DNA from 3 places in the Mesorhizobium sp. RCAM 06353 genome. Region 2 is predicted to be linked to each of the others. Evidence: riboswitches for the same ligand, from Rfam matches in the RefSeq annotation. Region 2 holds a riboswitch; each other region holds the start of a gene.
The links. Region 2 has a riboswitch for cobalamin ahead of AC56QX_RS19445 (DUF1636 family protein). Riboswitches for the same ligand answer to the same signal wherever they lie in the genome.

Region 1 (3,200 bases), 3.2 Mb from region 2:
CAGTCGACTATGTCGAGCAACTCGGCGAGGTTCAGCTGGTCTATGTCGACATCGGCCGCGCCGACCTGCCGCTGGTGACCAAGCTGCCTGGCAACGTCGAGGTCAAGCGCGGCTCGACGTTGCGGCTGAGCGCCAATGGCGAAGACCTGCATATCTTCGACACGGACGGACATTCCTTCGCACTCCAGAAGCCGGAAGCAAAAGCGGCTTAAGACAGAACCCGTCTCGACGGCGCAAAAAAGAGCGGCGGGCATGGCCCGCCGCTCTTTTTGGAATTGGCTTCGGCTGTTAGTGGTTGCCGAAGAGGTTCCGGTCGCTGCCCTGAGGCGCGGACTTCTGTGCGTCGCCCGACGAATTGAGCAGCTTGTAGACTGGCGAGCCGCTTTCACGGATCGAAGCCGTGCGCGAGTTGTCAACCGAAGTCGCGGCGGGCTGGTTGGCGCCGTTGGAGCCGTAATTGTCGCTGCCGGCGAAAGCGCTGCCGGAGATCGCCAGAACGGCGGCGGCAGCAAGGATGATCTTCTTCATTTCAAGTCTCCTGAATTCTTCAAGTGTCGCCAGGGCGGCGAACCAAGCCCGCCGCCTGCTGGGGATCGGCTGTTAGTTGTTGCCGAAGAGGTTGCGGTCGGCGCCCTGGACAGGCGTCTGAGCAGCCGGTTCCGACTTCTTGACCGAAGCGGTGTATGAGCTGTCGACAGCAGCGGTGGCTGCAGGGGCATTCGAACCATAGTGGTCGCTACCAGCGAAGGCGCTGCCGGAAATGGCCAGAAGGGCGGCGGCAGTGAGAACAATCTTTTTCATTTTGGGTACTCCAGTATTTTTTCCGTCCGTCTAGCGGCGTGTCTTGGGATTAAAATCGCGTCGTTCGGACAGCCCCGATGTGGGAAAGCCAGCTGGCCGTTTCCAATCACGAAGTTGTTCCGTGTGGACCAAGTATCCACCACTTGAAATTGTACCAGGGCCCTCTTTGGCGAACATTTTTCGTTTTGATATCAAACCGTTAGTCAAAACCAGCGCTGCGATCACCAACTGTATCGGAGGCTCAGCGTTCACACCGTCCTGCACGCACCGTCAACAGAAACGAACCGTTCGGTTCGATTTTAGAATCTGCTAATAGTCACTTTTCGAAACCGTTAACCTTTTTTCCCCCGTTCCGGATCGATTTTGATAGCCGGTACAGCCGTCACCGCGACGATTTTGCGACCGCGGTTCTTGACCCGATCATTGTGCATGCGTGTCGCGCCACATGGATGCGATGTCGCTTTCATGCCGATGTCGCAAGCGCTGTCGTGATTAGATCACGTCATCTCAGGTGCCGCTTCGTGACGATGGAGCGGAGAATTGGGAAGCCGGTCAGAATCCGGCGCTGCCCCCGCAACGGTGGTGGAGTTCAAGTCGCAACGGGAGACCACTGGGCGAAAGCCTGGGAAGGTGTCGCGATCGTCCGCAAGGACACTCCAGAGCCCGGAAACCAGCCCGAGATTTCTAGAACTCGACTGATCGCGGTGGGCGGTCAAGAGGCGGATGGCGCATGTCGGCTTTCGCCGGTCTGCGCCTAATCCTTCCTCAATCACCACCAGTTCAGTCCTTGAAGTATGAGGACAGGACATGGATACGCGCAACGACATGCTGAGGCTCTTGAACAGCCGCAGGGACGGCTTCTCGCTCGAGCAGCCCTTCTACACGGATCCCGATTTCTTCAAACTGGACATGGAGCTGATCTGGTATCGCGACTGGCTGTTCATCGGCCATGATTGCGAACTGCCGAAGCCCGGCAGCTTCATCACCGTACAGATCGGCGACTATCCGGTCGTGCTGGTGCGCGACCAGCAAGGCAAGATCAACGCCTTTCACAATTCCTGCCGCCATCGCGGCAGCCGCGTCTGCAACACCGACAAGGGCATGGCCGCCAAACTGGTCTGTCCCTATCACCAGTGGACCTATGAGCTGGACGGAAGGCTGCTGTTTGCCCGCCAGATGGCAGATGGTTTCGACAAGAGCCAGTTCAGCCTGAAGCCGGTCGCCTGCGAAAGCGTGGCCGGCTATATCTTTATCTGCCTGGCCAAGGAGCCCGCCGACTTCGCACCGATGCGGGCGATGATCGAGCCCTATCTCAAGCCGCACCGGCTCAGCGAAGCGAAGATAGCCTTCGAAAGCACCATCGTCGAAAAGGGCAACTGGAAGCTGGTCTGGGAAAACAACCGCGAGTGCTACCATTGCGCCGGCAATCATCCGGAGCTGTGCAAGACCTTCCCGGAAGCCCCGACAGTGACCGGTGTGCAAGGCGCCGACAGCGACCCGGAGATGCTGGCGCATTGGGCGAAATGCGAGGCAGCCGGCCTGCCGAGCAAGTTCCGTATCGACCCGGCCGGGCAATACCGCGCCACCCGCGCGCCGCTGCTGCGCGATGCCGTCAGCTACACCATGACCGGCAAGCGGGCGGTGAAGAAGAACCTCTCCGACACAGTCTCCGCCGACCGTATCGGCACCTTGATGCACTATCACTATCCGACGACCTGGAACCATATCCTCATCGACCATGCCGTCACCTTCCGCGTGCTGCCGATCAGCGCCACGGAAACGGCAGTGACGACCAAATGGCTGGTTCACAAGGATGCGGTCGAGGGCGTTGATTACGATCTTGCCGAACTCACCCATGTCTGGACCGAGACCAACGACCAGGACCGCCGCATCGTCGAGGAAAACGCCTTCGGCATCCTGTCGCCGGCCTATGAACCCGGCCCCTATTCCGAACTCCATGAGGGCGGCGTGATCCAGTTCGTCGACTGGTACGCGCGCTTCATCGGCCCGCGCCTTGCTGGAGACGGCAGGCCGGCTCTGCGCAGTGTCGCCTGAGAGGTTGAGGGATGAACGCGATGACTGATCTTGGCCTCTATCGCCATCTCGACCAGATGGCGCCCTGGAACGACAGGCTGCAGGTGCTGGAAGTGATCGGCGTCAGCGACGAGGCGCCTGACGTCAAGACCTTCACCTTCCGCTCCGACAACCAGACCTGGTTCCGCTACAAGCCGGGCCAGTTCGTGACGCTGGAACTGCCGACGTCGGACGGGCCGCTGATGCGCACCTATACGCTGTCGTCCTCGCCGTCGCGACCATTCTCGATCGCCGTGACGGTGAAGGCGCAGGCCGGCAGCATCGGCACGCGCTGGATGTTCGATCATCTGAAGCCCGGCTCGCAC
Region 2 (3,200 bases):
GGTCGTGGTGAGGATGTGCATCGCGGCCCGTGTCTGAGATCAGCCGGCGAGTATACGCTCGATCGCCGGGCGGTTCAGCCCCTTGAGGCCGATGACGACGAGGCGCGAGCGGCGGTCGTCGGCGGCGGTCCAGGCGCGGTCATAGTAATGATTGACGCGCGGGCCGACGGCTTGCAGCAAAAGCCGCATCGGCTTGCCGCCGACCTCGACGAAGCCTTTGACGCGCAGCACGTTTTCCTGCTCGGCGGCGGTGGCGACGCGTTTTGCCAGCTCGTCCGGATTGGCGATCGAGGCAATGTCGACGATGAAGGTGTCGAAATCGTCATGCTCGTGGTCGAACGCACCGTCATGATGGGACTTGCGGTTCTCGATGTCGTCCTCGACGGCGAGACCGAGCCCGAGCAACACCGAGGGATCGACCTTGCCATGCGACGTCGGCACGATCTTCACGGCGCGGGCGGAGTGTTCGCCGATGATGGCGTTGGCGCGGGCCGAACCTGCGGCGTCCATCAAATCGCTCTTCGACAGGATGATCAGATCGGCGCAGGCGATCTGGTCCTCGAATACCTCCTCGACCGGATCGTCATGGTCGAGGCTGTCATCCCCGGCGCGCTGCGCCTGCAAGGCGTCCATGTCGTTGGCGACGCGGCCTTCGGCCAGCGCCGGGCCGTCGACCACGGCAATGACGCCATCGACGGTTACGCGGCTCTTCACGCTTGGCCACTGGAAAGCCTGGACCAGCGGCTTGGGCAGAGCGAGGCCCGAGGTTTCGATCAGGATGTGGTCGACCTTCGGCGTCAGCGACAGGATTTTGTCGAGCGCCGGCACGAAATCGTCGGCGACGGTGCAGCAGATGCAGCCATTGGCGAGTTCGACGATGTTTTCCTCCGGGCAGGTGTCGATGCCGCAGCCTTTCAGGATTTCGCCGTCGATGCCGATATCGCCGAACTCGTTGACGATGATCGCAATGCGCTTGCCGCCGGCATTTTCCAGGAGATGGCGGACCAGCGTCGTCTTGCCGGCGCCGAGGAAGCCGGTGACGACGGTGCAGGGGACGCGGGAGACGGAAGCGGTCATGGTCAATCCTTCAGCATGTCGAGAGGTGGAATGCGGGCAACGAGGCCGCGCTTGAGCGAATCGGGCCGGCCGCGCCATGGGATGAGGCCGTCGGTCGAGGTGGCGAAGAGCTTTGCGCCGGTGACGAGGTCGGCGCCGCTGGTCAGCGTCAAGTCGCCGAACACATAGCTCCAGCAGCCGTCGCGCAGGATGGCAGCACTAAGGCGATGCTTGCAATTGCCGAGGCATTCAACCGTGCGAACGCGGATAGTGTCGGCCGCTGCGGCTTGGCGCGTATCTTCAGCCAAAAGTTCGCCGGCGCGGGGATGGGCATCCGAGCCGGATTCATCGCGGCAGGAGGCGCAAACAATGACGGTGACGCCGGCCAAAGCATCACTGTTGGCGGACGGAATATCCGCTGTGCCAGCCGAAAAACTGCTGTTCTGGTCCAAAAACCGGGCTCCTTGCCCGGAAACCCGCCGGGCGATCGGATTCTTCTGTCGCAGACGGCAGGTCTCCTGGCTCGCGAGTCATCGCCCTCGGTAGCCGCCTTCCCGGGAACCTCCCAGTGGCTTTCGGCCTTGGCTCTTCGCTTACAGTTGCGGGGACAGCCGCGGATTTGAGATCGAAATCCCGCACCGCATTCCCTCTTAGCCCCTGCCGTTGCGGGCAAGGGACCGTCTGGACCGGATTTAGGCTTTTGCAGGCAGCGGTGTCAACGCATGGCTACGACATGGCGATGTCGGCAAGAGGCTGTCATCTTCCAGCTTCCGGCAGTGCCAGGATAACCTGCCGGATAGCTTGATAGCCATCGCCATAGTCCCAGTCATGATCGACAGCCAGATTCTGTCCTTCTTGCCAAACCACGTTGTCCAGAAGGACTTCGGCACTAATAAGCGTGCCGTTCAAGCCTGCCAGAAAGGTCCGTACAAAATGGCTTCCAGGGGGTACCGAAGCTGTGAACAGCTTTTCCAGCTTGGCATAGAATGCTGGATAGCTTGGGGTCAGCGAGCATAGCTCGGTAGTGGCCTGGGAAATGACCGGTCCGCCATAGATTTTCCAGCGGGCATTGTTGCGCCAGATCTTCCAACTGGCGCTGCTTCGCTGCCAAATCTCTACATCGGCCTGCATGTTGTCGCACACATGATCAGCCAGCCCCTCAATGGCCACGTGGAAAACACCACGGAGAAATTTTTCAAACGCCTGATTCAATTCTTGTTCGCGCGTGTCACCGAAGCCAGCAAAGGATTCGATGACCGGCTGAACATCAAGCAACGGAGAGAATATGTAGATTTCAAGAACCAGCCGGTCAGAGCCCGTCTCGAACACCTCAGCCTCAAACCGAAGTTGCCCCGACTGGAGCGTAACGTCCTGCTCTCTACGTACTGCATCCATTCCATGTGCAATCAGCGCACCATGGATCATGTCGAGCACTTTGTGCGATGCCATTGCAAAATCTACCGGGCTTCTTGGAGCGTCTATGACAGAGGCCGTGGAGGTTGACCATCTCTCTGACTGGCCAGCGCCGGCCCCAGCCCACCGGCCGGCGTCACTTCCATGCGTTCAAGGCCGAGCCAGCCCTGCATCTGCTTCAGTTCCTCGAACAGTTGCGCGGCGGTTTCAGGCGGCGCACCGGGCTCGGGGTAGGCCGCGTGCACGCGCAGGACGCTCGCCGGCCGGTCGGCTCTAAGGTCGACGCGTGCGACGATCCGGTCGCCGAGCAGGAAGGGCAGGACATAATAGCCGTACTGCCGCTTTTCGGCCGGTGTGTAGATCTCGATGCGGTAATGGAAATTGAAGAGGCGTTCAGAGCGCGAGCGTTCGAAGACGACCGGGTCGAAGGGCGCCAGCAAGGCGCGCGCCTCGATTTTTCGGGGCAGGCGGGCGTCCTTATAGAGGTAAGCCGGCTTGTCCCAGCCTTCGACACGCACCGGCACCAGCTCGCCGGCCTCGACCAATTCCTCCAGCCGGCCCTTCATGTCGGCCGGCGACAGGCGGAAATAGTCGCGCAAATCGCCTGATGTCGCGACGCCGTGGGCGCGGGCGGAGATGCGCAGCAATTCGCGGTGTGCGTCCACGGCTGATGGCACCGGCAGATCGAGGATCGCCTGCGGCAGCACGCGCTCCGGCAGATCATAGAAGCG
Region 3 (3,200 bases), 1.6 Mb from region 2:
TGATGCCGGTCAGGCCGACGATCGACGGCTGCAGCTTCAGCGCGAAGGCCATCTCGGCCATGTTGAGATCGTGGATGACGGCGCGCTTGGGTGGCGCGTCGAAGGTCAACGACTTGCCGCAGCTGTCGACGGTGACGGGGAAGGCGAAGGCCGTCGAGGCCAGCAGCGAGAGGACGAGCGACAAAGCGAGACGTTTCACGGATTTTGCACCTTGGTTGAACAGCGGCGGATGACGGATGGTTTTGATCAGGATGGCGGCGCGGCGCGGTTCGGAACATCGAACACCGTCAGTTCGCGATCCTCGGTGGGATGGCGCAGGCGAAACACGTCGACGCCGAAAATCTCGCGGATCAGTTTTTGGGTCAGCGCTTCGCGCGGTGCCGCCAGCACATGCAGCCGGGCTTCGTGCATCACCGCGACCCTGGTGGCGAAGGGCGCTACCAACGCCAGATCGTGCAGCACGGCGATCACCGTCATGCCGAAGCCGGCCACAAGTTCAATAAGCTCGCCTCGGGCGCGCGGGTCGAGATGGTTGGTCGGCTCATCGAGGAACAGCACTTTCGGTTCCTGTGCGATGGCGCGCGCCAGCTGGGCGCGCTGGCGTTCCCCGCCCGACAGCGAGCCGATGCTGCGGCCAAGCAGCGGCAACAAGCCGGTCCGGCGCAGCGCGTCCACGACAATGTCGCGTTCCTCGCTCCTGCGCCTCAGGCCGGCATGCGGGACGCGGCCAAGCTCGACATAGTCGATCACCGCCAGCCGCGGATCCGGCTGGTCGGTCTGGCCGACGACGGCGATGTGCAATGCCCGTTCGGCGGTCGAGATCCTGTCGAGGCGGCGCCCACCAAGCTTCATCTCGCCGGAACTTGGCCTGAGCATGCCCGACAGCATGCGCAGCAGCGTCGTCTTGCCGGCGCCGTTGGGGCCGATAATGGCGAGGCGATCACCAGCGGCAACGGACAGGCTGACCGCATGGACCAGAGCCCGGCCATTCGCTGTCGCGCCGAGGTCGCGGGCTTCGAGGAGTGGCGTTGTCATCGGTTCCCATCCACAGGCTTGGCCGGTGCCGGGATACGGGCCAGCGTCTTGCCGGCCAGTCGCGGCGGACGTTGTCCGGAATTGCACCAGCCGTCTGCCAGCGATGCATAGAGCCTGGCAAATCGCACGAGATCGCCGGCGTCGGCCTCGGCGTCGATGGAGCCGAAGAGATAGGCGGCCTTGCCCGGCGCCTGGAAGGCTACCGTCAGCGGTCGCGCGCAGCCCGCCATGCATTCGACGCCTTCAACCGTGAAGCCGAGCGCCACAGCGGGTTCATGGTGGGCCGCGAGCCGGGACCGCAAATCGGCGCATAGGCTTTCGCCCGACCTGATCCCTGTCGGAACGTCACGGCAAAGCGTGCACACGATGATGCGATGATCGATGGCGCCGTCCAACTTTCCGTCACTTTCCAAAACTGGCGACGGAAGGATGTTGGCGAGCCGGCCGACAAGACCGACGTCCACGTTTCCTCCCGGCACACCCCGTCCGGTCAACTCAGTGATGGCAGGTCTCCTGGCTCGCGGGTCTCGGCTCAATCCTGCCTTCCCAGCCTTGCCGGCCAGTGGCATGTCGGATCTTGCTCACCGCTTACAGTTGCGGGGGCAGCCACGGTCTCGACCTTGAGGGTCTCACCGTGTTCCCTTTTCACCCCTTGCCTTTCGGCGCGGGGACCATCACCGGGCCATCGTAGTTTTGCCCCGAGCGCATCGCAACGATTCTTTTCGACTGGTCCTGTCACCATCGCGGCACCGGCATCCTGCGGCCTCATCAGATAGCGGCTTGCTATATCTCTATCTGTAATGTAATAACAGAACGATTTAAGAGATTCCCTCTGTTGATGTCAATCCCTTGCCACAACCCTTCGAACTATCGCTGAAGGTTGCGGACGCAGACGGGGCGGAGTTCACGTGAACTCCGCCCCGGATCGGATAGTCTGCAGGCAGACGTGCTTACTTACCTGACAGCTGCTTGGCGTTCTCTGGCGTGATCGCTGTCGTCTCGACAGTGACCGTCGTATCCACCGAAGTGGCGCAATCAAGCAAGATTTTCTTCGACATCTCGATCGCTTCCTTCGCACCTGTCGGGTAGGTGAAGGTCGCCGCCCAGTCACCCTTGGCGACGGCTTCGATGCCGCCTGCCGGGCCTGGCAAGCCATCAGTACCGATGATCTTAACGTCCTTGCCGGCGCCCTTGGCGGCAAGCAGCGCGCCGGCCGCCATCATGTCGTTCGAGGCGTAGAGCACCTTGATGTCGGGATGCGCCTGCAACATGGCCGAGAAAGCGGTCTGGGCTTTATCCGGCACCCAGTCGGCGGCCTGCTCGGCGACGACCTGGATCTTGGCATTCTCCTTGACGCCGTCCTTGAAGCCATTCAGCCGCTCGACGGCCGGTGTGGAGCTTGGCAATCCTTCGAGCACCGCTGCTTCGCCGCCCTCCGGCAGCAAGGTCTTGGCGGTGTATTTGCCCGCTTCGAGCGCGATCTTGTAATTGTCGCCGCCGATGAAGGCGGTGTAGTCCTTGCCGGGATCGCCGACCGTCTTGCGGTCGAGTTCGATGACCGGGATGCCGGCATCCATGGCGCGCTTCACCGCCGGTGTCAGCGGTGCCGCCTCGAAGGGCGAGATCAGCAAGAGATCGACTTTCTGGGTGATGAAGTTGTCGACCTGCGAGGTCTGCGTGTTGACGTTGCCAGCGCCGTCGGCGATCTGCAACGTGAAGCCCGGCACTTCCTTGGCGGCCGCCGTCAGCTCGTCATTGACATGCTGGCGGTAGGGCTCGGCATTGTTCGCCTGTGAAAAGCCGATGATGAACTGGCCGTCTTTGGCGCAGGCCTTGACCAACGGTTCGGCAGCCTGGGCGGCTCCCGCGATGCACAGGCCGGCACCTGCCAGGAGCACGGCCTTGAGGGTGCGGCTTTGTCTTATGGTTTTCATATTCACTCTCCTCCTCGTCGGGCCGGGGGGCCAGACCTTGGTTGACTGACTTCCACTTGCTGCCGCCTTCCTCCTAACGACCCAAACCCTCGCGGCGGCGAACGAGGGATTGAATGACTGCCGCCAGCACGATGATCGCGGCGGTCGCGAGCAGTTGAATGGCGGGTGTGATGTTGTTGAGCTGAAGGATGTTGGCCAGCGCGCCGAGCATGATGGTGCCGGCCACGGTGC

Region 1: linked by a shared signal. The riboswitch ahead of AC56QX_RS03530 (aromatic ring-hydroxylating oxygenase subunit alpha) and the one ahead of AC56QX_RS19445 (DUF1636 family protein) in region 2 are both predicted to bind cobalamin.
Region 3: linked by a shared signal. The riboswitch ahead of AC56QX_RS27140 (DUF1636 family protein) and the one ahead of AC56QX_RS19445 (DUF1636 family protein) in region 2 are both predicted to bind cobalamin.

The regions. Positions count from the first base shown of each region.
Region 1 is NZ_CM185031.1:793,925-797,124, forward strand. It holds gene AC56QX_RS03515 (ABC transporter ATP-binding protein) at 1-212, shown strand, start outside; gene AC56QX_RS03520 (DUF680 domain-containing protein) at 289-528, opposite strand; gene AC56QX_RS03525 (DUF680 domain-containing protein) at 601-801, opposite strand; cobalamin riboswitch at 1,294-1,494, shown strand; gene AC56QX_RS03530 (aromatic ring-hydroxylating oxygenase subunit alpha) at 1,609-2,856, shown strand; gene AC56QX_RS03535 (FAD-binding oxidoreductase) at 2,877-3,200, shown strand, end outside.
Region 2 is NZ_CM185031.1:4,028,690-4,031,889, forward strand. It holds partial or broken gene cobN (cobaltochelatase subunit CobN) at 1-21, opposite strand, end outside; gene cobW (cobalamin biosynthesis protein CobW) at 40-1,077, opposite strand; gene AC56QX_RS19445 (DUF1636 family protein) at 1,080-1,508, opposite strand; cobalamin riboswitch at 1,548-1,753, opposite strand; gene AC56QX_RS19450 (DUF6348 family protein) at 1,813-2,505, opposite strand; gene AC56QX_RS19455 (winged helix-turn-helix domain-containing protein) at 2,535-3,200, opposite strand, start outside.
Region 3 is NZ_CM185031.1:5,585,031-5,588,230, forward strand. It holds gene AC56QX_RS27130 (ABC transporter substrate-binding protein) at 1-199, opposite strand, end outside; gene AC56QX_RS27135 (ABC transporter ATP-binding protein) at 247-1,035, opposite strand; gene AC56QX_RS27140 (DUF1636 family protein) at 1,032-1,499, opposite strand; cobalamin riboswitch at 1,522-1,726, opposite strand; gene AC56QX_RS27145 (substrate-binding domain-containing protein) at 1,986-2,969, opposite strand; gene AC56QX_RS27150 (ABC transporter permease) at 3,043-3,200, opposite strand, start outside.